DNA from 2 places in the Aminobacterium thunnarium genome. Region 2 is predicted to be linked to the other one. Evidence: riboswitches for the same ligand, from Rfam matches in the RefSeq annotation. Region 2 holds a riboswitch; the other holds the start of a gene.
What was found. Region 2 has a riboswitch for cobalamin ahead of ACZ5GY_RS01035 (TonB-dependent receptor plug domain-containing protein). Riboswitches for the same ligand answer to the same signal wherever they lie in the genome.

Region 1: it holds a riboswitch for cobalamin, as region 2 does, so the genes downstream of both, ACZ5GY_RS10400 (hypothetical protein) here and ACZ5GY_RS01035 (TonB-dependent receptor plug domain-containing protein) in region 2, are expected to answer to the same signal.

The regions. Positions count from the first base shown of each region.
Region 1 covers NZ_AP042412.1:2,126,157-2,141,611, forward strand. The annotation lists gene ACZ5GY_RS10385 (acyl-CoA dehydratase activase-related protein) at 1-2,397, shown strand, start outside; gene ACZ5GY_RS10390 (M20 family metallo-hydrolase) at 2,414-3,676, opposite strand; gene ACZ5GY_RS10395 (acetate--CoA ligase family protein) at 3,784-5,889, opposite strand; gene ACZ5GY_RS10400 (hypothetical protein) at 5,886-6,374, opposite strand; cobalamin riboswitch at 6,496-6,667, opposite strand; gene ACZ5GY_RS10405 (hypothetical protein) at 6,901-7,161, shown strand; gene ACZ5GY_RS10410 (heavy metal translocating P-type ATPase) at 7,264-9,426, opposite strand; gene ACZ5GY_RS10415 (CZB domain-containing protein) at 9,602-10,153, opposite strand; partial or broken gene ACZ5GY_RS10420 (methyl-accepting chemotaxis protein) at 10,223-11,254, opposite strand; gene ACZ5GY_RS10425 (heavy-metal-associated domain-containing protein) at 11,286-11,486, opposite strand; gene ACZ5GY_RS10430 (ABC transporter substrate-binding protein) at 11,699-12,805, shown strand; gene ACZ5GY_RS10435 (ABC transporter permease) at 12,904-13,737, shown strand; gene ACZ5GY_RS10440 (ABC transporter ATP-binding protein) at 13,750-14,517, shown strand; gene ACZ5GY_RS10445 (PocR ligand-binding domain-containing protein) at 14,572-15,455, shown strand, end outside.
Region 2 covers NZ_AP042412.1:198,961-214,415, forward strand. The annotation lists gene ACZ5GY_RS00975 (DUF1576 domain-containing protein) at 1-963, opposite strand, end outside; gene ACZ5GY_RS00980 (MTH1187 family thiamine-binding protein) at 1,029-1,334, opposite strand; gene ACZ5GY_RS00985 (B12-binding domain-containing radical SAM protein) at 1,351-2,640, opposite strand; gene rarD (EamA family transporter RarD) at 2,709-3,614, shown strand; gene ACZ5GY_RS00995 (HDOD domain-containing protein) at 3,652-4,896, shown strand; gene ACZ5GY_RS01000 (ATP-binding protein) at 4,917-7,034, shown strand; gene ACZ5GY_RS01005 (GGDEF domain-containing response regulator) at 7,044-7,925, shown strand; gene ACZ5GY_RS01010 (hypothetical protein) at 7,946-8,404, shown strand; gene mutY (A/G-specific adenine glycosylase) at 8,434-9,519, opposite strand; gene ACZ5GY_RS01020 (acyl-[acyl-carrier-protein] thioesterase) at 9,498-10,238, opposite strand; gene ACZ5GY_RS01025 (protein-L-isoaspartate(D-aspartate) O-methyltransferase) at 10,323-10,994, shown strand; gene ACZ5GY_RS01030 (cyclophilin-like fold protein) at 10,998-11,363, shown strand; gene ACZ5GY_RS01035 (TonB-dependent receptor plug domain-containing protein) at 11,452-13,281, opposite strand; cobalamin riboswitch at 13,406-13,563, opposite strand; gene ACZ5GY_RS01040 (ABC transporter substrate-binding protein) at 13,681-14,823, shown strand; gene ACZ5GY_RS01045 (iron chelate uptake ABC transporter family permease subunit) at 14,820-15,455, shown strand, end outside.

The sequences.
Region 1 (15,455 bases), 430 kb from region 2:
TTAACCTTTTCGACGGGTCAAAAATTTTATACAGGCAATCGTTGTCAGAGACATTTCAGCAACGAAGAAAAGAAAAAGCAAGGAGGTAACTTATTCGAACTCCGCTTTAAAACGCTCTTCCATCGCCCTACAAAACCTTTAGGGAAAAGGCGGGGAACAGTCGGCATTCCACGAACGCTTAATACCTATGAACTCTATCCTTTCTGGTGCACTTTCTTTAGAGAATGTGGCTTTGAGGTTGTACTTTCCCCCGAGTCACATGAAAAAATCAACGAACTAGGCGCATCGTCTGTAATGTCTGATAATATTTGTTTTCCGGCAAAGCTAACGTACGGTCATATTATTACTTTGGCTCAGAGTAATGTTGATCGTATTTTTATGCCTCTAATTGTCCACGAAAGAAAAGAGATACGAACAGCAAATAATAGCTATAACTGTCCCATTGTATGTAGTTATAGCGACGTGATCAAAAGTGCTCTTGATCCGACAAAACGATACGGTATCCTTTTCGACACACCTGTTTTTTCTTTACGTAATCCTGCTCTTTTTCATAAACAGCTTTTAAATTATGGACAGCAGCTTGGTCTTAACAGATCTTGTATTGAGAAAGCCTTCCTTAACGCACGGAAAGCTCAGCAGGAATATGAGCGACAAATGCGAGAAAATGCCCAAAAAACGCTTGAAGAAGCACGGTCTGCGTCTCTTCCAATTCTTGCAATAGCATGTCGTCCATATCATCTTGACCCTCTTGTGAATCACGGTATTCCTCAACTCATTGCAGATCTTGGAGCTGTCGCCATTCCTGCAGATCTTCTTGCCACGGAAGAGGACACCCAGAATTTAGATGATTGTCAAGTTGTTACGCAATGGGCTTATACAAATAGGCTTTACGCCGGAGCAAAAGCAGCAGTCAGAAACAAACTTGATCTTCTTCATCTTTCTTCCTTTGGTTGCGGCGTCGATGCCGTTACATCCGATGAACTGGAACATATTATGCGAACTGGAGGATATAACTATTCCCTTATTAAAATTGACGAGATCACTAATTTAGGCGCAGCTCGCATTCGCATTCGATCTATTCTTGATTTTGGGAAAAAAGAAATGACGCAAGAAATACACGAGTTAGCGGGAGAATCACATAATGATACACACTCTTTACAAAATAAAAGAATTCTTGTGCCATGGTTCTCGGAATTTTATTCTCCGTTACTACCGCCTCTTTTTGAAAGTCTGGGATTAAATGCCTCGGTGCTTCCACCGCAAGACCAGAAATCAACTGATATAGGCTTAGAGTTTGTACATAACGACATGTGTTATCCAGCTATTATTCTCATTGGCGATGTCGTAAAAGCGTTTATAGAGAAGAAATACGACCCTGAAACAACAGCTATTCTAATGACACAAACGGGAGGACAATGCCGCGCGACCAATTATGTTCCCTTAGCGCAAAAGGCCTTGTCAGCTGCCGGTTTTCCTGATGTTAATGTACCGACTTTTGGCGTTGAAGATTTTGAAACAGCAGGATTTAAGGTCAATAAGAAAGACGCTGCAAAGGGACTCCTAATCGGCCTTTTAGGGGGAGATATGCTCACATCGCTCTACTTGACTATGGCTCCACGCGAAGAAGTTAAGGGAAGCTCTCAAGCTCTCCATTCTCGATTTTTATATCGTCTCGGAAACATTCTCAGGGAGAAAGGCTCTTTCGATGACCTAATCACTCTGTTGAGAGACGCCGTAAATCATTTTAACTCTCTTCCCGTACTGACAGAGAGTGTTCCTACGATTGGTATCGTAGGAGAAATATTCGTAAATTACAACGAATACGCCCAAAACTATATTGTGCATAAACTTATCGAAAGAAGAATAGAACCGGTGCTTCCTCCGTTAGCTTCTTTTTTCTTTATGAAATTTCAAAATAATGCATTCAATAGGCAAACGTACCTTATTCAGCCGGGGCTTCTTAGTACAGTAAAGGAACTTTTTATTGAACATCTTACTGGCTACTACCAAAATAAGGTGGAGAATGTCTTTAAAGACTTCCGTTTTGCGTCACCGAGACAAACCCTTGCAACCCTTGCTCATAAGGTAACTCGAGTGACAAGTCTCGCCAATCAGGCTGGTGAAGGCTGGCTTTTGCCTGCAGAAATTATAGACATGACTGAAAAAGGAGTTAATCACATTCTTTGCCTTCAACCCTTTGGCTGTCTGGCAAATCATATTACAGGAAAAGGAGTAGAGGGCGTTTTACGTCGCCTCTACCCCAAACTTGATATGCTTTGTCTTGACCTTGACCCTGGAACAAGCAAGACCAATAATGACAATCGGCTTCAACTTTTAATCATGTCTGCCCAGGAAGACTTTGAGAAAAAACAACATCATGAAAAACAGCTGGCTTAATACGAATCTTTCAACCTTATTTCGCTAAATCAAGCAATGTTGCCAATAACAGATCTGCTCCCCGCTTAATATCTTCGTAGGGTGTATATTCTTCGGGGCAATGGCTTCGGCCATCTACGCTCGGGACAAAAATAAGCCCTACTTCAGCAACGGAACAGAGAAGAACAGCATCGTGAACTGCACCACTATTCATTTTCTTATACGGAATGCCTCGGGCTTGGGCACTTTTTTCTATAGAGCTGATTACTTCCTGAGAAAGCTGTACTGCTTCCTGCTCTCCCAGCAACGTCATAGAAAATGTAAGGTTATATCTCTGAGCAATTTCATCAAATCTTTTACGTACTTCTTCCACGACATCGTTCATTGGCTGTTGATAGACATCACGAATATCTATTGAAAATACAACTTTACCTGGAATAATATTTGAAACGTTTGGTTCACTCTTGATATATCCTACAGTTCCCACAGTAGATTCGGTTCCTTTTGTCTGAACAGCTTCTTCTACAGCACTAATCATATGCGCCGCACCGAGAAGAGCATCTTGACGGAAATTCATGGGCGTAGCACCTGCATGATTTGGAACGCCGTCAACTTCAACTCTGATTTGTCTCAGACCTGCAATAGCTTCTACAACACCGATGGGCATGGAAACAGAATGAAGCATGGGACTTTGTTCTATATGGAGTTCAATCATGGCCTTTACTTCACCCTTGTTAAGAACATATCGTGACATATTATCAGGATCATATCCCGCATTTTTAGCTAAATTATACATAGATTGACCTGATAGATTTTTAAGAGTATTCAAATCATCAAAAGTATATCGGCCAACCATAGCCTTACTCCCGGCACAACACGAACCAAAATTAGAGCCTTCTTCTTCTGAAAAAATGACCACTTCAATGGGATGACTTGGAGTGATATTGTTTTCTTTCATCACTCGAATCGCTTCAAGAGCACCGATAACACCTACCACGCCATCATATTTTCCGCCACGCCGAACCGAATCCACATGTGAACCGCTCATCACAACAGAAGCATCTGGATTGCTTCCAGCGTATCTAGCTCGGATATTGCCAACACCATCAATAAAAACGGAAAGACCAAGTTCCTCAAAAATATCAAGAAGATATTTTCGTACTTTCAGATCTTGAAGGCTGTACGTAAAGCTTGTACGCCCATCTGCAGATGTTCCAGTAGCACCTAAGGAAGCTATGTGTTCAATGTCTCGTTCAATGCGTTGCTGATTCGTCTGAAGATAAGGTGTCATGCCGCTCATGTAAGAAGTCCCTCCTTAATAATATGTAAAAATATCTCTCACCTCTTCTGAATGTCTTGTCTAACATACTTTATTTTCCTATACATCACAACTTTTCTTTATATCGGCTACTTTTCTCCATTTCTGATAACGAGAGCATCAGCAGCAATGGCACCTTCTCCTTCAGGCATAACAAAGACTGGGTTGATATCAAGTTCAAGAAGGTCTTCTTCAACACAAGCAAGACGAGAAACCTGACTGACAATTTTGGACAAAGCATGAATATCTCTGTGACGTTGTCCTCTGGCACCGGAAAGGAAGCCAAAACCCTTTAATTCTTGAATCATTCTCAGTGCTTCTTCCTCATCCACAGGAGCATGGCGAAGAGAAACATCACTTAAAACTTCGACGTATATGCCTCCAAGGCCTACCGCAACAATAGGTCCAAAAACGGGATCTCGCTTCATTCCGACGATACATTCCATACCACCTTTAACCATCTCCTGCACAAGGTAGCCCTGGATTTTTTCTCCCGAAACATGTTCTTTAAGATTTTTTCTCGTCTTCTTCAGAGCGTGACGTAACTCATCGAAAGAGCGAATATCGAGAGCTACAACATCAGCTTCGGTCTTATGCAAAATTTCTCCGGCCATTCCTTTAAGAGCAACGGGAAAACCTAACTCTTCAGCGGCATCAAAAGCTTCTTCCATATCCCGACAAAGATGTTCTCGCGTTACAGGAACGTTATACCGTGCTAATAATCGCTTCGCATCATATTCTGTCAGTTTTAATGGGAAAGATCCAAGCAAAGAAGACGTCATTTCAATCGTATGGGAAGGCAACTTCCGCCTTTGTCCCCAATTTACGAGAGCCTTTAAAGCACGAGCACACTGTCTAAAGCTTTGAAAAACAGGAATCCCAGCATTTTTAAGTCGTTCAATAAACGTCTCGCCATGTTCATCGTCAATCATCCATACTACGGCTTGAGGTTTCGGGGTTTTCTCGTAACTTCGGATCAACTCTTCCGCCATCACACTCCCGGCTTCTCCCACAATCATTGAGAGAGCTGTAACAACCATGCTAATATCAGGATCACCGAGAGCCGTATTAAGAACTTGACGGAAATTCTCCGGTTTTTCAGAAATCTGCACAGTCATATCTACCGGATTACGCGACGCCCCAAAAGTTGGGATAACTTCTTCTATACTCTTTTTACTTACTGTTGAAAATTCAGGAACGCTCATTTTCAAATCATTGAGACTATCGGCCATTACTATGCCTGCGCCTCCCGACGTAGTAAGAATAGCCGCCCGATTGCCGTCAGTACGAGGAGAGGCTCCAAACAGCTGGCCTATACCGATAATATCGTCCATATCTTCCAGTGGAATAACACCGTATTGTTTAAATATGGCCTTCCAGACAGCTTCGTCTCCAGTCAAAGCTGCTGTATGACTTTGAGCTGCTTTTTGGGCGGAGGGAGAGCGTCCCGCTTTTAAAACAGCAACAGCAATGTCTCTTTCTCGAGCCTCTCTTACCACCTGTAAAAAACGCTCCCCGTCATCAATTCCTTCGAGATACATCATGAGAAGTCTTACTTCCGGATCTCGAATAACATACCCGGCACACTCGACAGCATCAATATCAGCCTGATTACCAGTAGTAACCACATAACGATATCGTACCCCGTGGTTGAGACCTACTCCAAAAGACGAAAAACCAAAGGCTCCGCTTTGAGAAATAAAAGCAACGTGACCCGTTGTTGGAGGATCAACGTTATAGAGGGCGCCCGAGAAGGTGAGGGGGATTCCTGCTGCCAGGTTGAGGAGACCCTGACAGTTGGGGCCAAGGATCCTAATATGGCCTTCCCGAGCGATGTCCATCATTCTTTGCTGTAAAGACGTATCGCCCGTTTCCGCGAAACCTGAAGAATAAATAATAACGTTATGTATCCCTTTTTCTGCGCACGTCTCAAGAGCAGCCGGAACAAACTGAGCCTTTATACTAATAAGAGCAACATCAGTTGCCTCTGAAATTTCAGAGAGATCATGATAGCAAGGCAGTCCCCCTACACGATCGTATTTAGGGTTGACTGGGTAAACTGTACCGTTATACCCAAAGCGTTGCATGGCTTTCAGAGTCCGGCCAGTTAAACTATCAAGGTCTGCTGAAGCTCCCACAATCGTTACACTTCGAGGAGAAAAAAGAGGGTAGAGTGGATGATCACGCAAAGTCATGCTATGGCCTCCTTCGTTATAGCTTGCCTTGTTTTCTCAAAACGCACTATAGATCTCTGACAAGCCTTGCAATACGAGAGGTATATTTCTTTCGTCTCATCTTTCGAACAAAGCACCACTGTTTTTAACCAATCTTGTGTAGCATAAATAAGATTGGTTAATCCCTCTACCCAAAGAAGTCTTAGTCTTTTCTCCCCATATAACGAGGATTGTGAGAGTCCTTTCTTTAAACGTTCTACAAATAAACGTGTCTTTTCAAGAAAATCTGCACAGACTAGAACATCTCCTTCTACATTGAGAGATGCATTAATATGAGCGATGTATTCTGCTATAAGAGCTTGAACCTCGTCGTTCGATTTTGAAATATTTGTGACTTCTGGAAGGATTTCACTTCTATTCTCGAGAGCTTCAATGGTCTTCTCAACAAAATCAAGTCGAGAAAACTCATTAACATATTGGGTCAGTCTCCCGTGAGCCCATTTCATATGTACCATCCTCCTTAACAAAAAATGGCTGTCCCAACGAGGACAGCCATAAAGCTCACAGGAAAAAAACCTCTCTTGAAAGAAAAGTTTTTCCACAAATAGTCCTGAATCCTCGCAGGGATTTGCCTCTCTTCAACAGGCCGGTCTCCTGGCTCGCTTTCTTCCTCCGAAACACCTTCCCGGGCACATTAATTCCTACCCAGTGGTCTCATGTTTCATCGTCAAGCTCACAGTGGCGGGTCCGCGTCGGCTTTTCACCAAACTTCCCGTTCACCTGATGAAGTCATATTGTAAACATACAATAGCCTTTCGCTTCTTTTACGTCAATAGCAAATTATCATTTTGTCATTTTCTTATTTTTTCAAAAAACACACGACTAATATTTTTTATATTAGAGATAAAATAGATAAAAACTTTATGAAAAAAGCCCTTAAAAAATTAATTTATAACTCGGTAATAATTCTGTTTATTTTTACAGCCATTTCCTTTACAATACCACCATGCCCTATTGAAGGAGGTAGAAGTTATGGACTGGGGAATAGTTCCTGGAGAAACCGTTGTTATTAAATCGAAGAACATCACCCTTCGAGATATCGTACAAGCCATTGTTGATGGAGCAGATACTGTGCCTGCAATAAAAGAGAGTTTTGGCCTGACCGATAACGACGAAGGTGTTAGCGATCTTGGCGATATTCTGGATGTTTTTGTCCCAGCAATTGAAGCCCTCCGCGGTGGCGGATGTGGAGGTTGCGGTGGCGGTTGTGCCGGCTGCCACGGACATTGCTAAGAAAACAATAAAAAAGCTGCACCCCAAAAGGGAGCAGCTTTTTTTATGCCGAAAAGACAAGATCAGAATCTCTTGTATAACTATTTTATCGTAAAAGAGTTGTTATTTAGACACTCGTATCCTCATAGAGTTTAATATAACTGAAATAGAGCTGAAAGCCATCGCCGTTTCTGCAATGGCCGGGTGAAGTAACGCCCCCATAGCAAGAGGAATAGCAATAACGTTATAAGCAAAAGCCCAAAATAGATTCTGACGAATGACGGTAAAGGTCTGCCTAGAAATATCCACTGCATCCGCAATAGAAGAAATCCCGCCACGCACAACAACAATATCTGCACTATCGATAGCAAGATCTGTTCCAGAGCCAATGGCTACACCGATGTCTGCACCTTTCAATGCAGCCGCATCATTCATCCCGTCTCCTACCATAAGTACCTTTTTTCCGCTTGTCTGAAAATCTCTAAGGATACTCAGCTTTTCATCTGGGCGAACTCCAGCGTAAACACTTTCAATTCCCACTCGTTTCGCCACAGCTCGAGCTGTTCGTTCATTATCTCCTGTCACCATAACTGGAATAATTCCAAGCTCTTTAAGTCTTTCCACAGCTCTTATAGCATCATTTCTTAGTGGGTCCTCAATAGCTATAAACCCGACAACAACATTATTCTTGCGAACTTCAACTACCGTTCGCCCTAAAGAAAGCTGTTCTTTATATTTTGATGAATCTTGGGGTTTCCCTATAAAATATGAATCTTCGCGAATAACTCCTTTAACACCCTCTCCTGTAATCTCTTCCATAGAGCGGGGTTCAAGTGTTGTTTCAGTTACAGCCGCTACCGCTTTCGCTAAAGGATGTATAGAATGTTTTTCAAGGGCAGCTACTGCTTCAAGATCGCCATTGGAAAGATTCGTTTCGACAACACTTGGACTCCCTTGAGTAATTGTGCCCGTTTTATCCATCAAAACAACGCCCACTTCTTTAGCTGTCTGTATTGCCTCTGCATTTCTAATGACAAGTCCTTTTTTGGAAGCTGCGCCAGTCCCTGTAATGAGAGCCATCGGGGTAGCCAACCCCAAAGCGCAGGGACAAGCAATAACCAGTGTCGATATGAAACCAAAAATAGCAATTGATAGCGGCTCACGAACAGAGGTGACCCACGGTAGATAATGCGAAGCCGCGTCAAGAATAAAAGAAAAACGATCAATGCCAAAATACCAGAAAAAACCGCTTATAAGAGCAAAAGTCGCAACAGCTGGAACAAAGTAATTTGTCACCCTGTCAGCAAAAGCTTGAATAGGGATTTTGGCCCCTTGTGCTTCCTGAATCAAGGCAATCATTTGAGATAAAAAGCTATCTTCTCCAACTTTTGTCGCCTTAACTTTTATTGAACCGGTGAGATTTAAGGAACCTCCTGTTACTTCTCCTTCTACTTCTTTGTGAACAGGTATTGATTCCCCTGTAATCATAGATTCATCCACTGAAGTTGCCCCTTCAATAATCATTCCATCCGCTGGAATTCTTTCTCCTGGACGAATTATGAGGGTAAAATCTTCTTTAACAGCTTCGATGGGAACTGATATTTCTTTTCCCGACTCATCTAAAATACGAGCTTCCCGTGCCTGAATTTCCAAAAGAGATTTTATTTCTTTTGAAGCTCTATCTCGTAAATGAGATTCTATAAAACGTCCTGTTACGTGAAGGGCAATAATCATGGCGCCGATAGCACCGAATGATGCAACTTTTACTCCTGCAAGAACAAGTAATGAAGTAAGCCACGCAGCAAGAGCTCCAAGAGAGACAAGAACATCCATATTGGCATGTAAATGTGAGAGAGCTATCCAGGCCCCTTTCATGGAGGCGCGTCCAGCACCGAAAAGAACGACAGCCCCACCAATAAATTCCATCAAAGGAAACCACGGCATATGAAAACCTGTCATATGCATAAACATTAAAACCATGAGAGGAAGAGTTATACCCCAACTTATAACAAGGTTTCTTTTCGCCTCTTCATACCGGCGTCGATCAAGATCCTCTGGTGGTTCATACGAAACTTCATACCCTGCTTTTTTTACTGCCTCTTCAAGTTTTTCCATGGGAACTTCCTTTTCGAGAACCACAAAGGCAGTCTCTGTTGCTAAATTAACCCCTGCGAAAACGACACCATCTACCTTCTTGAGAGATCTTTCAACAATCCGCGCACAAGTAGCACACGTCATACCAGTGACGGAAAAAGATATTTTTTTTGAGTTTTCGCTGTTGACCATCGCTAAAAATCAACTCCCTTTCATATTCCTAGTTAATTGATAGGATATAACACTTATTATCCCATAATACCCTACGCATGTATATAAAAAGGGCCGCATTTCTCATAAAAAGAAATAGCGGCCCTTCCCGTCGCTTCATTATATGCTTTAATTTAACAATTATTATTGTACCATGCTATTTATTTTCTGCACTGCTCACAGGAATTAACCCTGTGCTATTTTTGTGACATTCTTTTCCCCGCCTGCACTGACTACTCATGTCTCCTAAAGTTCTTACTAAAATCTGGCTTATCCCTAACGCTTTCTCATAGAGATATTGTGCTTCCTGAGGATTCCCTTCCTTCGCCGCTTCAAAAACTTTATGTCCCAAGTGATGGAGTTCATCGTGATGGCGAAGAAGTTCATTCCAATTCTTACGATCAATTACATCTGGACGTTCAACAAAAGAAAGGAAGATGCCGAATTGACAACGAGTAGGGTCAGTTTCCACATCCCACGAACCTCCATCAAGATATTCTTTCAGCCGCTTGATCCATCCCTTGTGTGCTTTAATAGCTCCATCGGCAATATCAGCAAAGTCACATTGCTCAACAACCTGTATTTGCGCCATTTCTTGCAGAAGAGAACGTGCCTGTTCTCCTCCTTCCTTGTTTGAAATGAGCATATTATCCACAGAACAGTTAAGAGTCGTTACATTTTCACCCAGCAGTTTAAATTGTTGCTGCATGCGCTCGGTAAGATGATTTACTGTCTCGGCAGAAGCTGCTAATTCTTCTGATGATGCTGAAAGTTCTTGAGCACTAGCAGCAACCTGATGGGTAGACTCACTGATATGAGTTACGTTACTCAAAATCTGCCCAACGCCCTGAAGGGCATCTGAAACATGCACAACAGTCTGCTCAACCCTTCCAACTATAGTCGATGCATCTTCGGAGGCACCCTGGACCTCCGCCACCAGTTCCTCCAGGTTTGTTCCTATATCAAGGGCTGCTTTACGGCTTTCTTCCGCCAGTTTTCTAACCTCTTCGGCCACAACGGCAAAACCCCGCCCTGCTTCACCAGCACGGGCTGCCTCAATCGAAGCATTCAAGGCCAAAAGATTCGTCTGATCAGAAATACCAGTAAGAACCTGAACAACAGATTGAATCAATGCAACTTTTTCAGAAAGAAGAGCCGCTCTGCGAGCAACTCCCATAACATCTTCTCCCAAGTCTTGTATTGAATGTTCCGCCCCACTTAACTTCAACTGTCCCTCATTTGCTTTTTCAGAAACTTGAGTTACAGTTTGATTAAGCTTTTCAGCAAGTTGCGCAAGTGATTGGGCTGTAGAGGATATTTCTTCTGAACTTGCATATTGAGTTTGTATAGCCTCCGTAACACGGCTACCAGCATCGACACCTTCCTCAACTTCCTGAGTCATTTCATTAAAGGCATCAGAAAAAACTGAAAGCTCACGTTCCAAACGAAAAAAAGAAAACACAAAAGAGTGAAGCCCACGTATAATCCTCAAGGAAATATGACGAAATGTTCCTATAAGGCGAGTAAGCATCTCTTCCAAGGTTCCCATTACGGAACTGACATCCATTTTGGGAGCAGGAATTCTTAAATCTACTCCTTTGTCGGACCGCACCCTTCGCAGCCACGATAATATTTTTGAAGCAGGAACTCCAAAAACATAATGATCCTTCAATAAGCAAACACATGCTAGTAAAATTGACCATGAAAGGAGAATAGCTCCTCGTGCCGGTCCGTTATACCAATGATATAAAACAGGCCCTAATGCAAAAACAAAAGCAGCAACGCTATAAAAAAAAGAACGACTATGCATGCCTGATGTAACCTCCTAAAAGATAGCAACGTTATTTTTCAATGTTAGCGGAATACCCAGCTTCATCCAGAATATCCATAATTTTTTGAGGATCTTCCGTCTCAATATGTACGGTTTTAGTCTCGAGATCAACATTAAAACCACTATACCCAGCTTCCTCCAATGCGGTAGTTATACGTTTAACACAATGAGCACATGACATGTCTGGCACATGAAATTTTAAATTTCCCATTATATTCCCTCCTTCTACTCTCCGTTGTATTCTCATTTTGTAGTGCTACGTACCTTCTCTTTATAGTCCATATACCCCCCATTTGTAAAGTTTTTCCAGACAAACTTATATTTTCAATAGTTGATCGATATCATTTTCTCTTCTATAATATTTCAGATCTGTTATAAAACTTATAATTAAATATTATTTATAGCATAAGGGAGGTTTCTTTTTTGCACATTTCAGGATTGAAAAAAACATTATGTGTCTCTTGTCTCGCTGTTATCTTGTCAATGGTTTTAATTCTTCCCGGCATTGCCGGAGACATACCTCGTCTCAATGTCAGTTATATTTTTACAACCCACTTAGAACCATTTATGGTCGCCATGTCAAAAGAAGAAAACTTTAAAGAACTCGGAACATGGCTGAAACCTGTCGTTTCAAAAGAAAAGTATGATCTTATGGTTGATGGGAAAGCTGTAGCCCGGCTTAATATTATTGTCGCAAAAAGCGGATCAGAGACGGCTGTTCTCTTTGCCCAGAAACACCTCGATATTGGCATGGGCTCTCTTCCTGCCATGATGTCGGCAGTGGACAACAACACGCCCATAAAAGTCTTATGCCCCATCCACACAGATGGAATGGGTGTTGTTGTAAGTAAAAAAAGTCCTATTAACACATGGGAAGATTTTCTCGCTTACGTAGCAAAAAATGAGAAACCTGTAAAACTGGGATATCATTCACCTACAAGTGCACCCCGTATTGTTGTGGAAGGAGCCCTGAATGATGCTGGCCTTACACTGACACAAGACGCAAATAATATGGATGCAGACATATTGCTCGTCGACCTCAAGTCAACATCAAACCTCATCCCTGCATTGATGAGCCAGCAAGTTGACGCCTGGGTGGGACCTGCGCCATTCCCTGAAGTAGCAGAAGTACAAGATGTAGGGAAGACTATTATTGATCTTCGTAATTTACCCCCAACAGGGAAATGGTCACACTTCCCTTGTTGTGTCGCCGCTGCGCGAGATGAGATTCTTGCAGCACACCCTGAGGAGGTCAAAGCCTTTACAACCCTTCTTACGCAAAGTGCAAAATGGTGCAATGACCATAAAAATGAAGCAGGAAAAATCGCCGCTAACTGGATTGGTATTCCAGAAGAGGCCGCGGCAAAATCCACGATTGTATACACAACGGATCCTTCAGAAGGGTGGATGCGAGGTGCTCAAACATATCTATCGGTATTAAACGGTATGAATAAATTTAAAGGCCAACTTAAAGGAAAAGCTATGGATGACGTCCAATCGCTTATCTTTGATTTTTCATATGTCAAGTAACTCTTCATTTCCCTTGTCTAAGATAATGAAGGGTACATGCGGGGAAGAGTCTGCAAGCTCTTTCCCGTTTATTCTGTAAAAGGGAGGTCATTACTCTCATGAAGAAAATCTCTTCTCTTTTTCTCCCGGTCATTGTGCCGTCTCTTTTTCTTGTTTTTTGGGGATACATGGCCCAGCGCATAGGTAATGATATTGTCTTGCCCACTGTTAGGAATGTAGCAGATCTTTTGACTCATCCCACAGAAAATTTAATTAGTATGGGATCTCTTTTCGATAACGTTATTGTAAGCTTAGTACGCGTGCTTGCTGGGTATTTCTTAGCTATTGTTCTTGCTATTCCTATTGGAATCGTAATGGGATATTATGGATCGGTATTCAAGCTTTTCCACTCTTTTTTGAGTATTTTTAGACCCATTCCCCCTCTTGCCTGGGTTCCTCTTGTCTTAGCCTGGTTCGGAGTTGCCAGCCTGGCCACCCTTTTAGGAATTGAGGAAGGTTCTTGGTATGTCTATTTCAATAACTTAAAGTTTTCAATGATCTTCATCATTTTCATTGGCGCTTTCTATCCTATTCTTACAAACTCTATTTACGGAGTATCAAATGTAAGAAAGACTCTAATCGACTCTGCTCGCGTTCTGGGAGCACATGAAAACGATATTTTCAAAAAAATACTCCTTCCAGCATCGGCTCCATCTATAGTCAATGGCTTACGAGTCGGCCTAGGAGTCGCCTGGATGTGCCTTGTTTCTGCAGAAATGCTCCCAGGAAGCATTTCTGGCATAGGCTATCTCATCACTCATTCTTATACTGTCGCTCGAACAGATATTGTTATAGCCGGAATGGCAAGTATTGGTATCGTTGGAATGATAATGGATTTTGTTTTTCGCATTATAGAAAAACGTTGCTTTCGTTGGCAGCGCTTAACACGATAAGGAGGGAAAATCGTGGAGCCCTTAATAAATGTTAAAAAATTAGAGAAAATATTCTTTACAGAAAAGGGAGGGCAGGTCAAAGCCCTTGATGCAGTAGATTTGTCTGTAAACATCAATGATTTCATCTGTATTGTAGGCCCTTCAGGATGTGGAAAATCAACGATGTTACGAATTATTGCAGGTCTTGAAGAGGCTTCGGGAGGAGAAGTTCTCTACCACGGAAAACCTATAACATCGCCAGGAAAAGAGCGTGGAATGGTCTTTCAAGAATACTCACTTCTGCCTTGGCGTTCTGTTATTGAAAATGTAGGTCTCGGTCTTGAATTTGCTGGTGTACCCTTAAAAAAACGTCAAAAAACAGCGTTAGAGTACTTACGATTGGTAGGACTTGAGAGTTTCAAAGAAGCTTATCCCTACGAGCTCTCAGGTGGAATGCAACAACGAGTAGCTATTGCCAGAGCCTTGGCCAATAACCCTGAAGTGCTGCTTATGGATGAACCTTTTGGAGCTCTTGATGCTCATACACGTATAATTCTGCAGAAAGAGTTGCTTCGTATCTGGCAGAATCACCAAAAAACAATTCTCTTCGTTACACACAGTGTAGACGAAGCTGTTTATCTTGCCGATAAAATCATCGTCATGTCGGCTCGACCAGGACAAATCAAACAAATTATATCGGTTGATATGCCTCGACCGAGAAAACGATCTAACCCGTTATATGGAGAATTAACAACTACCATTTTAGGAATGCTTGACGAAGAGCTCGCTAAAGCGGTATAGAAAAATCAGAAAACGTGTAAAATAAAGAGGAGAGCTTGCAAAGGAGTGATATCCATGCCCTCTCCTCAAATATCTCTTCTTGATCTTATTGAACGAGAAGAACTACAAAAAATACAAGATGCCTTTGCAGAAGTACATGATGTCGCTTCTGTTATTACAGATGTTAATGGAAATTCCATTACAGAACCAAGCAATTTTAGTGAAGTTTGCCAATTAGTCCGTAAAACACCCGAGGGCGCTCGCCGCTGCATCTACTCGGATCGCGTTCTTGGAATGAAAGCAGCTCGTTTGCTTCAACCTACATATCAAAGATGCTTAAGTTGTGGTTTTGTCGATGCAAGTGCTCCTATTATTGTTGACGGGCATCATATTGCAAACTGGCAAATATCTCAAAATGCTCTCGGAGTGGGGGGAGAACGCATAAAAAATTATGCTATTGAAATAGGCGCTGACCCCCTTCAATTATGCCAGGCCCTTAGAAAAATGCATGAAGGATCGCTTGAGCATTTTGAGAATACGCTCAAATTACTTTGGCTTATGGCTCAACAGCTTTCATCAAAGGGCTTCGTAAATCTTATTTTAGCCCGAGAAATAGAACAGGTTCGCAATGCTGAGAAAAAACTGGAAGAATCTCAGGAAAATCTACGATCTCTTGCATCTGAACTAACATTAGCAGAAGAGAGAACCCGTCGTAAAATCGCAGCTAATCTTCACGATCAAGTAGGGCACGCTCTTGTAACAATGCAGCGGAATCTACGACAAGCTCTCAAAACTAATGATGAGCATATAAAAAACCACCTCTTATCAACAAGTATTGCTCATCTCGATGATGTTATAGAGCAAACGCGAAATCTTACCGCGCGCCTAAGCCCGCCTCTCTTGTACGATTTGGGACTGGCCGCAGCGTTAGAATCTCTTGGAGATGAAATGTTTTCTCC
Region 2 (15,455 bases):
AAAAGCGCTAAAACCTACAACTGTAAGAATCCCCCCAATAGTGGGGCCGTTAAGATTTCCCCTGATAGCAATAATGTAGAAAGTTGTTATTATCCCCATAAGGCCCATATTAAAAAGAGCGGAGCCCCATCCTTCTAGGATTACAAAATCTGAAACTGCTCTTCCACTATACCCCATAATCCACTTTATTCTGTTCCATCGGGGTAAGAAGAAAGAAAAGATAATAAGCGTTGAAAAAAGTATGATGAGAAAGCTGCCAAAAAGAAGATTGTTGCCAGTAGTCCATATAATTCGGGATTCAACTAAAAGACCATATGAGCGCAAAATAGAAACATATACTGTTCCGAGAGCACCTGCCACAAAACCTACGTTATAGAGGTTGTACCCCTGGTGAAAACGTAGAAAGGCTGTGGAAAGAGGAGGGAGAATAATGCCTATGGAGAGTCCTATTAAGATACTTGCAATAAGACGAATAGGTAATGCTGAGAACAAGTCTCCAAATAAGAGAAGGCTCACGAGGGGAGCCAAGGCTGTTCCAAAAAGCGCTATGTAAATATATCTGGAGAAGGGTTCCTTTTGATGTTTTGAGAAAAGGTACACCCCTGCCAATATTGGCCATACATTCAGTATGTTTTTCCCGAATAGGGCAAAACCTGATACAGTAAGTAGTGCAGCAATAGAAATTCCGGTTATTTGGGTGCCTGACAAGAAAAGAAGAACGACCATGAATAAAGTCAATAGACCGCTGTTAAAAAAGGCAGCGCCTATTCCCCCTACACCGATGTAGTCACTTATGAGGTAGTCTGGATCTTGAATGATAGCAAGCAAGCCTTTGAATATGTCGCTGGGGGAAGTTGTGATAAAAGCAAAAGCAATGAACAGGAAGCAGTAAATGCACATTCCTACGTATGGGCCATAACGTATGTGCTGCAAGGGTTCTTTTTTCTTGACGAATTTGAACAATGTGTTCTCCTCTCTTTCTGCAAAAAGCAGGGGGTATAGCCATGTTCCCTCTGCCTTTTGGGAGATTATTTTAACTTTTCTTCTACTGATTGTATTTTACCTTCCATAGTGAGTTCTTTGTCCCGACGTTCATCTATTTTTAATGATGTAGAGACTCGTAATGCCCCATTTTTGAAAGGAATTTCATGTACAGCTCGTACGGCTTTGAGTACCTCATCAAGGTCTCCTTCAAGAATAGTTCCCATCGGCGTCAAAAGGCGTTTTAAGTTAAATGTAGCAAGAACCTTTTCCACATCAGCAACATAATGACTTACGCTGGGGGTTCCTGTTCCCAAGGGAACGACTACCAGTTCTGCAATAACTTTTCCCATAATTTCACCTTCTTTCTTATTTTTTCTCTAGAGGTGTTCGATGGGCCATGTCCTTTAATATTTGAAGCTCCTCTGGAGTTATATCCTTAGAAATGTATCCGCAGTAGGCTGTATTATTTTGATAAAGAGGTTCGTCTTGTAATTCAGGATGCTCTTTGGCGCTGATCTCGAACATTGCTGTTCCAGGAATAGGAGAGAATTCCGCCGTTTTAGCAACAGCCCCAAAGGAATGTACAAAATCTATGGCTTTTTTAACACTTTCAAAATGTTGTCCAGGTAAACCTATGAGAATATATGTTTCAATATCTTCATGAGTATATCCTGCCCTGAGTAGGTTTTCTACAGCTTTGACGTATTGATGCTCTGAAACTTTCCCTGAACTAGCTTTTTGTATAACAGGGTCAGTGCTTTCTAGACTTAAGCGTATAGTTTTAAATCCCGTATCAAATAATATTTTTGCGCATTTTTCGTCAATTTCTCTTACGTGTAGCCCATTGGGTGTGTGAAAACGGAGGTTAGGAAAATGATGTTGTAAGGCATTGCATAACGGATAAAAATGAGCTTCTTTGTTAATGAGAAGAGCATCGTCGTAAAAAGCCATATCATGAACAGAAGGAATTCTTTCCTGATAAGAAATCTCCTGTATAATCTCTTCTGCCGGTCGTTGATAGTACTTGGGCCAGAGTATTTTCGATGCGCAATATTTACACTGTAATGGGCAGCCCCACGATGTCATAAGGACTCCGTATTCAGGCTTGTCATATAGGTCGAGGGCTGGATAAGAACATTCAATATGGAGTGGTTTTGTTTGAACTCCATCTGCTCCAAGAGAGTGCGCGTGTTCAGAACAAAGCTGGGCGTATATACCTCCAAGTATTACAGGGGAATGTGGAAATATCTCTTTTATGTGTTTCAAGCACCATTGAATTCCTGGATACCAATATGTCATTCCTGATGTGAGAAAGATAAAATCAGGGGTGGGGATTTGAGATAATCTCTGAATAAAAGCTTCTTTTGTCATGCCAAAATGGTAGTATTTTCTCGGTATATGAGCATAAGGAAGTGGTTTCTTTACCTGTTTTCGCAGAGGTTTGTATCTGCCGTATGTTTTAGGTGTTTGACGGCCTTCGTAAATACAGTCAATGAGGTAGACTGAATTATCTTGTCTGCGGAGGGTTTCCAAAATATACAAAAGCCCCAGCGGCTTTGCCCAAAAATCGAAATAAGCAAAGTCGAATACTGGAGGATTAATTCCTAAAATAGTTTTGTCGTGAAGATTATGTAAAAGTCTGCTATAGTCTTCCATTGCAAAGAGAGTATAGCAGATAAAACTAAGTGATGAGAGATAATATCTGTTCAGGGAGTGAATATAGAATGGGACGTATAGATTTTGAACGGGGATTTTTAGCTGCACTTGCAGCCCTTGTATCTTGGGGATTGCTCCCTATTTATTGGAAACAGTTGGAAGGTTTGGCACCCCTGCAGATTTTGTGTCATCGTATTATCTGGTCTCTTCTTTTTGTTATGCTTATAATCACAATGCAGAAGAAATGGGGGGCTGTTCGCAAGACCTTTAAATCTCCCAAACTTATTTTGCTACTTATGATAAGCGGACTCACGATTGGAGCAAATTGGTTTGTTTATATTTGGGCCGTTAATTCTGATAGAGTGATTGAAGCAAGTTTGGGGTATTACGTTAATCCTCTTGTGAGCGTATTTCTAGGAGTAATTTTCCTTAAAGAAAAACTGGGGAGTCTTCAATGGATGGCAATTTTTCTTGCAACAGCTGCCATTCTCTATCAAATTATTCATATCGGTGTAGTTCCTCTTGCTGCTTTGAGTCTTGCCTTTACCTTCGGTTTTTATGGCTTAATACGCAAAATAGCAGAAGTGGAATCTTTGGTAGGGCTTTTTATAGAAACCTTGTTTTTAATTCTGCCAGCTTCATTTTATCTTTTTGTGTATCTTTCTGATGTTCCCTTTCTTGCAGGTCAAACTTCAATGCAGAATATATGGCTTATAGGGACTGGCGTTATAACGTCTTTACCTCTTATTGGCTTTGCCTATGGTGCGCGTCGTTTGCCTTTGAGCTTCTTGGGGATTATGCAATATTTACCTCCCACACTATCGTTTTTGTTGGGGTATTTCATTTACAAAGAACCTTTTACTATGCCTCAGTTCATTACTTTTATCTGTGTATGGATTGCTTTAGTGATGTTTACAGTCGATAATGTTAGACAATGGAGGAAAATTCAACGTTCTAATCGACGTGTTGTATAATATTAATTGAAGAGAATGAGAAAAGGAGCGTTTTTTTATGGGGATCGTGAGTATTGGTAATCTCGAAGAGGGAATGGTTCTCAAAGATGATGTATATGCTCCTAACGGTCGTTTTATTCTTGGTCAAGGGACGGTTCTCCGAGCTAAATACATTAAGATGTTTAAAATATGGGGTGTTAACGAAGCAGATATCAATGGGGTAGACGATCAGGAAATTATTCTGAAGCGAGTTGTAGAAGAAGAAAAACAACAGAGGGCAGAGCTTGAAGTCCGTTCATATTTTCCTGAAGAAGATTTATGGACACCAGAGATGAGAGAGCTTTTTGACTTACGTGTGTCCAGAGAATCTACTTTACTTGATTTCCCATCTGAGTATGAAAAAGAATATGGAAAAAAGACAGAAGTAGTTATCCTTGATTTCGATAATTTAAGTTTGTCTCGCCCTTCTCTACAAGAATTACTAACAAGCCAGGTTCGGCTTTTTTCTCTTCCCGATATCTATTTTAAAATTAGAGATGTTCTTAACTCTCCTGTAAGTTCGGCAATTCATATAGCTAAAGTTGTTGGTACAGATCCCAGTCTGACAGTTCGACTTTTACGGCTGGTGAACAGCTCTTTTTATGGTTTCCCTTCTCCGATTCAATCTGTTTCTCGGGCTGTTGCCATTGTAGGAACCAATGAACTTACCACTCTTGCTCTTGCTATCTCTACCATGAGTGTTTTTAAACATATTCCAGCTGATCTTGTTGATATGAAGTCTTTTTGGAAGCACTCTATAATGTGTGGAATTTTCTCTAGATTATTGGCTTATATGAAGCGTGTGCCATCTGAAGAGCGTTTTTTTCTAGCAGGATTATTGCATGATATAGGACGCGTTGTTTTGTATACAAAACTGCCGCAACATATGACATTTGCCATAAGGGAGGCCAGGGCGAAAAAAATACCTCTTCTGGAAACAGAGAGGAAATATCTTGGCTTTGACCATGCCGATTTAGGGCGAATGTTGCTTCAACAATGGAATATCCCAGAACCTATACGTGTACTGGTAGGAAGTCATCACCGTCCTCTTGAAGCAGAGAATATAGAGGAGGCTTCTATCATTTGTGTTGCGGATGTTTTGGCTAATGCAGTTCGCCTTGGGACAAGCGGTAACTTTGTTGTTCCTGCGCCTTCTCATGACGTGTGGGAGCAACTAGAACTTTCGCAAGGATCTCTTGAAAGCATTCTCGTACAAGGAGAGAGACAAATAGCAGAAATTATGAAAATATTTTTGGTGGCGTAAAGGAAACGAAAGGAATAATAATGACACCCTACGACAAAATAAAAGCTTTAGAGAAGAAGATAAATGATCTTACCAGTGAAAGAAACACTGTTCAGCAGGTGCTTGAGGCTGCTGTTAGTTCTGCTGGTTTTACATCGGGATTAAGTCGTTCTATTGATATTAAAACTATTCTTGAACAGACTGCAGCTCGAGTTCGTTCTTTTATTCGAATTAAGGGAGTGGCTTTTTATCTTTTTTCAGAAGATGGTCTCGATTTTCCTTGTTATTATTGTGATCCAGATAGATTTTTACCCTTTATAGAGCGAGAAAAAGAGGTTTTGATAGAAGATCATACAATAGCATGGACTATTGACAGAAACAGGCCCATAATACTTTCGTCATCTCAAAATGAAGAACATATATTGCTTCATACGATCATGAGCCAAGGGCGTTCTTTAGGCTTATTGATTGGAATTCTTGATGAGGATCCATCTCAAATTTTAGATATATCATATGCGTTCTTAACGGTAGCGTTGAATTCCACTGCAAGTATCTTGCGTGATGCTGAGTATTATCGGTTGATTCAAAATTTAAATGAAGAACTTAAACAAAAAGTTGCTAAGCTGGAACAGTCTGAACAGCAATTGGAATTGGCAGTTCACGCTAAAGACCGTTTTTTAGCAAATGTAAGTCACGAAATTCGAACCCCAATGAATGCGATTCTTGGCATGGCACGTCTTTTACTTGATTCAAATCTTGCTGAAGAGCCTCAAGAAATGACACGTATTATCTTTAAGGAAGCAGAGAGTTTACTTCATCTTATAAATGATATTCTTGATTTTTCGAAAATAGAGGCTGGAAAAATAGAGATGGAGCGAGTTCCTTTCAGCGTTAATAGACTTGTAAAAGAGAGCTTAAAGGGAATTCAGCCTCTTATGGAACAAAAATGTATCGATCTTCGTTTGTCTATAGATAAGGATGTGCCTCCTATATGTGTAGGAGATCCGAGTCGTATTCGTCAAGTTCTTTCAAACTTACTCAGTAACGCTTTGAAATTTACCCATAAAGGATATATTGCCCTTAGTATTTCTTTGCCAGAAGACAATGGATTTACAAATAAGCTTGCTTTCAGAATAGAAGATACCGGCGTTGGCATCCCAGAGAATCAATTTTCCAAGCTATTCCATTCCTTTACTCAGATTGATGCTTCTACAAGCAGAAAATATGGAGGAACGGGATTGGGGCTTGCAATTGCTAAAGAGTTAATTGAGCTTATGGGAGGAGAGATCGGAGTAGAGAGCCGGGTGGGAAAAGGCTCTGTATTTTGGTTTACTATACCTTTTGAGCAGGTCGAAGATGGAAGTGTCGAATTTGTAACAGAAGAGGAGCATTTTACGGACGAAGTATTACCGATGCAACCGCTAGACAAGCGGTTTAAAATTCTAGTCGTAGAGGATTCAGAAACAAACAGAAGAGTTGCAGTTGGTTTTTTAAATAAAATCGGCTGTGATGCAGATGCAGTAGAAAGTGGAAAAGAAGCACTTGAGGCTCTTTCCCAAAAAACGTACGATTTAATACTTATGGATATTCAAATGCCAGAAATGGATGGCATAGAGACAACTCAGAGAATACGAATGGGGTTTGATGATGGGACATATAGAAAAATTCCTATAATAGCGATGACTGCTAATGCGCAGGCAAGTGAAAGAGAGCGTTGCCTACGTGATGGGCTTATGGACGGGTATCTTACTAAACCAGTAATGCTTCATGAGTTATCCTCTGTTTTGAGAAAAAACTTGAGACAAAAGGATAAGATTGTTTTTCATAAAGAAAGGTTACTTGAACGGCTAGCAAATGACCAGAATTTGTTAGTTGAAATAATAAAGTCGTTCAGAAGAGACCTTCCATCTCTTCAAAAGTCTTTGAAAGAAGCTATAGATAAGGAAGATTGCCAGCAAATTTCTCGAGTTGCTCACACGTTGCGAGGTGCCGCTCTTAATGTAGGTGCAGATGAAATTGCATATGAAGCTGAAAGATTAGAAAAAAATGAGGCGTTATCCCTTTCTATGGAAGATGTGAAAAAAAACTGGTTAGAAGTGGATCAGGCGATACTTATTTTTATGAAAGGTACAGAGGAGCCTGATTATTTACTCAAATGAGGAGGAGCTATGAAAGTTTTAGTGGCGGAAGATGATGTAACATCACGATTTATGCTCAAATCTCTTTTAGAGAAGTGGGGGTACGATGTTATAACAGCTTCTAATGGCGAAGAAGCTTGGCATATTTTACGCGAGGAAAACGCTCCTAAACTTGCTGTTGTAGATTGGATGATGTCAGGCTTAGAAGGGCCGGATATTTGTAAAAAGCTAAGGGTGCTTGAAGAGGAGAAAAAGCACTCTACGTATACATATGTCATAATGCTTACTGTTCGAGATGAGAAAGAGAACATCTTGGCGGGGCTTGAGGCAGGAGCTGATGACTATATTACAAAGCCATTTGATGCCCAAGAACTTCGTTTGCGTGTTGGTGTAGGAAAGAGAATTGTCGATTTACAGGAGGCTCTTCGTTTTTACGCAGATCACGATCCACTTACTGGGCTTTTAAATCGACGTGCAATATTTGAACGTCTTGATCATGAAATGGCTCGTTCAAGGCGTGAAAACCGTGCTTTGAGTGTGGCAATATTAGATGTCGATCACTTTAAGCAAGTTAATGATACATATGGTCATCTCGCGGGGGATGATGTACTTAGAGAAACGGCGTTGCGGATACAAGACCAGCTGCGTAAGTATGATGTAGTTGGCCGTTATGGAGGAGAAGAATTTTTAATAGTTCTTCCAGGCGTAGCACTTGGAGAAGCTTTGAAAATTGCAGAGCGAGTTCGAAAAAATATTGTAAAAACCACCTTCGGAGAGAAGGAAATTTTGCTTTCTGCTAGTTTAGGCGTGGCAGAGTACGATAAAATATCAGGAGTGGATGAGATTATATTTGCTTCCGATACGGCTCTCTATAAAGCAAAAAAGAGGGGGCGTAATCAAGTAGGAGCGTAGAGTAAGAGGAGGAGAGTGCCATGAAAAAGAAAATCATAACATGCCTTGCATTGTTAGCCGTGTTTGTTTTAGGTATAGCGACGGTAGGAAATGCAGCAGATTTTTCGATTTTTGAAATTCGAGAAATAGCGATCAAAGGTCATAAACTCCATATTCGAGGAGATGTTGATCTTCCAGAAGGAGCCATGTTACATTTAGCGCTTCATTTCCCGGGATTTGATGGTAAACCAGGGAATAAAAAAGATATAAAAGTACATGTTAATAAGCATCATTTTTTTGTCCAGATACGCCTGCCAAAAGGAGAGAAAAATGTATCTTGGGCAGGGATATTGCGTGCTTTCTTCAGACCGTCTTGGCAGAATGAGCAGATAAGGAAGCAAGTTGGAGCTAAGGGGGAGCATTTAAAGGGGCCTAAAGTTCGTTTTGAAAATGGAGAGAAGATCTTTTTTGATCAAAAAAATTTTTCAATAGATATTTAGCCAAAGATTAAAAATTTTTTCGAAAGATATCATCCCTCGATTCGGGGGATGATATCTTTTTCTGATAAAAATAAGTTCAAGAGTTTTCGGCTTCCAGCTTGAAAGGTGTATTTTTGAAGATTTTGTAAAGAAACCCATAAGTAAGGATAATCGAGATGAATATAGTGGGGCAGAATAACGAAGTATCCGCACAAGTCAATACGTGTATTCATTATTGTATGATTTACGGAACCAATCTCCTTAAATTTTAAGAGTTTATGATTGATAATGTTATTTATTTCAGTTATCAAAAGTTCATCTTTTGATGTGTTTTCGGAGTTAAAACTCCATGGCAGTTCCCACAAGCTTGCCCACGGTCCATTTGCGTCTCTTTGTCGAATTAATATACTGCCGTTATAATAAAGAACTTCAGCAGTCGCTTGCTTTTTTTCAATACGAACTCGTTTTTTTTGTACGGGACGTTCATGCTGTACCCCTTCTTGAAAAGCTTTACATACTTTTTGAAGAGGACATTCATTGCAACGTGGAAATTTGGGTATGCAGATAAGTGCTCCCAATTCCATAAGGGCTTGATTAAAATCACGAGGTGTGTCTTTGGCAAGCATGTCTTTTGCAAAATTTTCAATTTTTTGAAGGCTGCTGTTTTTTGAGATAGCGCTCTCTATATTGAATAGTCGAGAAAAAACTCTACGTACATTCCCATCGACAGCAGTATATGGCAAATTATAGGCGATACTTAAAATAGCTCCAGAAGTGTATGGCCCGATACCAGGAAGCTTTTTCAGTATCTCTTCATAGGGTGGTACTGTTTCAAAGCCCATAGTTCGTAGTTCTTTGGCCGCTTTCAATATATTTCGAGCACGAGAATAATAACCAAGCCCTTCCCAGCATTTTAGAACTTCTTCTTCTGTTGCTTTTGAAAGAGCTTCGAGATTAGGAAAATATTCTATCCAGCGGTTGAAAAAGGGAACAACGCGATCCATTTGAGTTTGTTGCAACATTATCTCAGAAATCCAGACGTCGTAAGGAGCATATGTTTTACGCCAAGGCAAATCTCGTTTATTATACTGAAACCAAAAGAGTAGTTCTTTTTTTATAGTGGCATATTTTTCCATGACGTACGAATCCGCGTTATTTCGCGGGCATCAGACTCCCTTAAAATTACGTGATCGAAAACGTTAGATGCGGTTTTTTCCTTTTGTGTCTGAACAACAGCCTTTTCGCCGTATGTAAGCTGTTCCTTAAAAATGACATCAATTTCAGAAGGACGCATTGATTGTAATATATTTGTTGGAACGGTTTCTGCTGCCCATTCGACATAAACGGCGTTATTCACATGATTATTAATGTCCAAGTCTCTAATTCGAACGGGGTAAATATCTTCAAGGTCTATTCTTTCTAAAGGAGACAAGGAAGAAAAATCAAATTCAAAAGGAATAATTTCTTTATAATATTGGGATGTTACATGACGGTCTAGCCGCATAGGACGTTTTGTAGAATAATTTATAATTATCCAAGAGGTTGTTGCTTTTGCTAAAACCTCGCCGAAAGAAGTTGTCATTTCAAAGGCTCGAAGGGAATAAAGATTTTTGTATGGGGAATGCCATGTCCTGATTGAGAGAGCTTCATCAAGTTTGGGATATCGGATCATAGAGAGATGATAACGATGAAGAACCCATGTATACCCTTTTTCCATGAGCTGAGGAATCGACATCTCCATTCGAGAGGCATCTTTATCTGCCATATCCTGAAGGTAGTTAAAGATAGGCCCTATTTTAAGCATACTATGGCCGTCTACTTCGAAAAAACGTATATGTAATGATTCTTCATACATGGTAATTATCCTCCTGGCTGAAAGTGTAACATTTTGCATTGTTTATTATAAGGCTTTTGCAGAGATGGAGGAGGTGTTATAGCGATGGAATCCGATAGTTGGAAACAGTTTGCTTCGTTAATGGTAAAGACGCAAATCGAGAGCAGAGGAATACGAGATGTTCGGGTTTTGAAAGCGATGGCAAATGTTCCACGACATCTGTTTGTTTCTTTTGAAAATCAAGCTTTGGCATATATTGACGCACCTCTCCCTATTGGAGAAAATCAAACAATCTCGCAGCCATATATGGTAGCGAGGATGACGGAGCTCCTTTGTGTTGAACCTGGAATGAAAATTTTGGAGATAGGAACAGGCTCGGGGTATCAAGCTGCCGTACTAGCAGAGATGGGAGCCATAGTTTTTTCTATAGAACGCATTTCCTCTCTTGCGCAAAAGGCAAGAAATGTGTTATGTAATTCTGGCTACGATATTAATGTTATTACTGCTGATGGTAGGGAAGGCTACGAGAAAGAGGCTCCTTACGATGGCATTATTGTTACTGCAGCTGCAGATGTAATTGAAGAAACTTGGAGAGAGCAACTTTCATCTGGAGGACGTATTGTTGTTCCATTAAGTGTTGACGTTGGTATTCAACGTTTAGTCGTTTTGTTGAAAGCAAAAGAAGGTTGGATTGATACTCGGTATGATTATTGCCGATTCGTACCTCTAATAGAAGGAACGAGTAAAGAAGAAATGGAAGATGGAAGGAGCCGATGAGTAATGGACATAAGAATACGCTCAGGAGAAATTGAAATCGATGCAACACTCAATAACACAAAGACTGCTTCTCGTATCTCAAAAATATTGCCAATAAAAAGTAGAGCTAATACATGGGGAGAAGAAATTTATTTTACAATTCCCCTTATTGCAGATTTAGAGGACGGAAAAGAAGTAGTTGAAGCGGGAGATCTTGCTTTTTGGCCTACAGGAAGCGCTTTTTGCATCTTTCTGGGGCCTACACCTGCAAGTCAGGGAGATGAGATTCGACCTGCTAGTGCAGTAACGGTTATAGGAAAGGTCAAAGGAGATATTCAGGAATTAAAAAAGGTGAAGAATGGAGACCCTATCTTTATCGAACGGGCATAAATTTTTCACTAGTGAAGATATGTAGGAAAAAAGGGACGGTTTTCAAACCGTCCCTTTTGCTTCCTTCAAATTACTTATTATAGCCGACCTAAAAACTATATCTCCATGTAAGGTAGATGCTTCGTTCGGGTCCGTAGTAGTCCCAGGTGCTAGAGCTATAGATAAATTCTTTATCAAACAAGTTATAGCAGCTTAAGCGAACTGTATGATCTCCAGATTTCCATTCCGTAAAAATATCTGTCTGGAAATAATCGTCACTAGAAGAATAACCATTTCTATTTGCCAAATAAGAAAGAGCGAGTCCAGATGTCCAGGAACCAGAATGATGTTCAATGGAAGTTTTAAAGAGCCATTCAGGGAAGCCATAACTGTTGACCCATTCATTACTTTTCTTTTCTTGTGCTTTCATCCATGTCCCGCTAAGGCCCCAAGTCCAATTACGGGCGATGTTCCATTGTCTCATGATTTCCAAACCATATGACTTAAATTGGTCGACATTTTCATAGGTATTATTACGCCAGATGATTTTATCTTCCATGTCTGAATAAAATAGACCAACATTCCAGTTTCCCGTTGCGTCTGATCCCTTTATTCCTAAATCATAATTCCATCCTTTTTCTGGTTTGAGATTGGGGTTGCCAACTGTTCCCCATGGCCCCTGAGCATGCAGCTCGTAGATACTTGGCATGGCGAAGAAACGTCCTGCAGCTATATACCACATACTTCCGTTGTCAAGAGGATATTGAAAGGTTAGCTTGGGCATAAATTCATTATAATTTTCGGCATCATCTTGTCTCCAGATTTCATAGCGGAGACCAAGTGTTCCGATAATATCCCCTATCGGACGGGAGAGTTCTACGAAAGGAGCATAGTTTGTTCGCTTTTGATCAACTTCTGGATCAAAAGAGGAAGAACGGAAGGTTGATTCCTCTCGTCTGAAATAAAGCCCCCAAGAAGCTAAGGTTGATCCCCATTGGCTTCGTTTTGCAAATTCAGTTGTAAAGGCACGATCTTTGTAATAATTGTCATCATTTTGCAGTATAAAATATTTTTGATCATCATAGCCCATTAAAATATAGTAACTGTCTCCGTTGAAACGAAATGTGTGTCGTTGGTACTCTCCTTTTTCTTTGTTCATTTCGATTGGGGTTAGCCAACCTGGTGTTTCATAGTCATTTTTATATTCGCCTATTTCACTTTTAAAGAACCAGTTTTTTCCAGAAAGATTGAGACCGTAGGCATCTTCTTTATATTTGAGAGCGTTAAAATCTTTGTTAGAGAAAGTATCTTTTAGAAGGCGATGTGCTCCTTCCTCTTTATGAGAGTACCAGATGCCGGCGTTAAGACCTTCTCCACTACCTTCTCCACGAACATAATATCTTCTCCAGTCATTGGAGCCGATTTCCCCCTCTATTGTTCCACCCTGAGTGGCTTTTTTAGTAATAATATTAATAACGCCACCTGCAGCCATAGAACCATAGATGGCAGAACCAGCACCCTTTACAACTTCTATTCTCTCTATGTTTGTAATGGGAAAGTTTCGGAAATCTACTGAGGCAGCTCCAGCTGCGTGAGAAGATCTGTAATATGGAACACCATCTACGAGCACTAGAATTTCTGTTACATAACCTCTAATAGTAACTTGTGAGGAATTGGAAAAACCTGATTTTTGTTTTACATACATCCCAGGAACGTTTTGTTCAAGAATGGTTGCTAAATCTCTAGATCCGCTTCTTTCAATTTGCTCTTGGGTAATAACATATGTCGGAGCTGGAACCTCTTCCAGACTCGTTGCCAAACGACTTCCAGTAACTGTCTCTTCGGGAACAGTATAGACTTGTTCCGCTCCTGCTGCTGTTGCGAAAGAGACAAGCAACATAACCATGCACCATACTATGAGTTTCCTATTGTGAATCACTGTAGTCCCCCCTAATAAAGATAAAAAATAAGTGGCGAGGAGCACGATCGATACGATAACCACTCCTCGCCACTACAAATAGGGCGACAAAGACAGTTACCACATCACGCCCTCGCATGATAATGATATGTATCGTTTTTTAATCGGTCTCCTGACTCCAGTTCATCCTTTCTCGCGCCTTCCCAGTCTTCCCAGTGGCTATAGCGAGATTGTCCCTGTTACAGTGGCGGGGCCGTTCTGGTCTTTCACCAGATTCCCAACATCAAAAAACGATCTTTATTATTTGATTTTATGAGTTATCATAGCGATAATTGATGTTCAGTCAAGAGTTTTGAGCCTCACTAAATTCTAAAAATTGCTTTTCTTTCTCTCTTTAAAGGGGTATATGGTGAAAAAAATATGATAAAAACTATAAAACAATTGTTGTTCATAGTGGTATTGCTTTTATTTTCTTGCGCTACTGTGTCGTGTGCAGAGTTTTCTCAAGTTGAATTAGATTATGCACGTGGTTTTAATGTAGAAGAAGGTAATGGTTATTATGTTGTTACTGTATATCGTCCCTGGGGAGATTCTGTTGAACCTGAATCGTATCTATTGATAGATCGCGATAAGCCGATTCCCTTAGAGTATAAGAATCTACACGTTATAAAAATTCCAGTAGAGCGAATTGTTACTGCATCAATGACGATGCTCCCCTTTATAGAAAAGCTTGCCCCTCAAGAAGCTCTTGTTGCTGTCGGTGGTAAACGTTATGTTTATTCAGAGAAAATACGAAATATGGATCTTCCTGATGTGGCGTCAGATGCAGGATCTGGTTTGCGTCTTGATATAGAAAAACTTTTAGCTCTTCAGCCTGACGTTGTTTTTATCTATACATATACAGCAGCAGAAAAAGAATCGGTTGATCGCTTGAGAAAATTAGGAATACCGATTGTTATTGCTTCTGATTATTTGGAAGAAACACCTCTTGGGGTGGCAGAGTGGATTAAATTTGTCTCTCTTTTTCTGGGAAAAGAAAAAGAAGCTCAATCTTTCTTCTCAGAAATTGCCGAGAGTTATATATCGTTAAAATCCCTTGCAAACCAGAGTTCTGATAGGCCGACTGTCATGGTTAATGCAGCCATAGGTGGAACGTGGTATGTTTCTGGAGGTCAAAGCTGGCCGGCTCATCTTATTCGAGATGCTGGAGCATGCTATCTTTGGTCTGAAGTCGAGAAGAGAGGAAGTGTTCCTATCGATTTTGAAAAGGTGGTGGAGAGTGCTCTGAATAGCAATTTCTGGATAAATACTTCTACATGGCAAAGTCTTGCCGAAGGCGAGAATGAAGATTCTCGTTATACGATATTTCGCCCTTTTAAAGAAGAAAGGGTATATAACAATAATGCACGAGTTACATCTGAAGGAGCAAATGACTACTACCAACAAGGTATAATGCGCCCCGATTTAATTCTAAAAGATCTAATTTCTATTTTCCATCCAGATCTTTTACCAACTCATAGCCTCTATTTTTATCGCCATTTAGAGGAGCGTTCTTTCCCATGAAGCGTTCGTCTTTTGTTTCTATCTTTTTTTTAAGTGTCTTCTTTACAGGTTGTATTGTTGCTATTCTCTCTCTTTCCTTAGGATCTGTATCCATCCCCCTACGAGATGTCATTCGCGTACTTTTGGGGGGTGGAGGAGTGGAAAATGGGTGGAAAATAATTCTTTTTGAGTTGCGTCTGCCCCGAATTTGCACATCATTAGTAGCTGGAGGAGCTCTTTCTGTTGCCGGTCTTGGAATGCAGACTCTTTTTCAAAATCCTCTCGCAGGGCCTTTTGTTTTGGGCATTAACGCAGGTGCCAGTCTAGGCGTTGCCTTGGCAACGCTTTTAGCGGGAAGTTTGGCAAGTTTAGGACTCGCAACTTCCTCGTGGCTGGGAAGCACTGTCGTTCTTATTGTGATGATGGGAGTGGCGGGCAAAGTAAAAAACAATACAACCCTTTTGATACTGGGACTTATGATTGGGTATGGAGTGAGCGCTTTTGTGAACGTTTTAATTCACTTTAGTTCTCCAGAACGAATTCAACAATTTATAGTTTGGAGTTTTGGCAGCTTCTCTTCTGTAAGTTGGCGTCAGCTTTTATTTCTTGTCCCGGCAGCATGTGTCGGATTTTGTGCCATGCTTTTCTTTGCC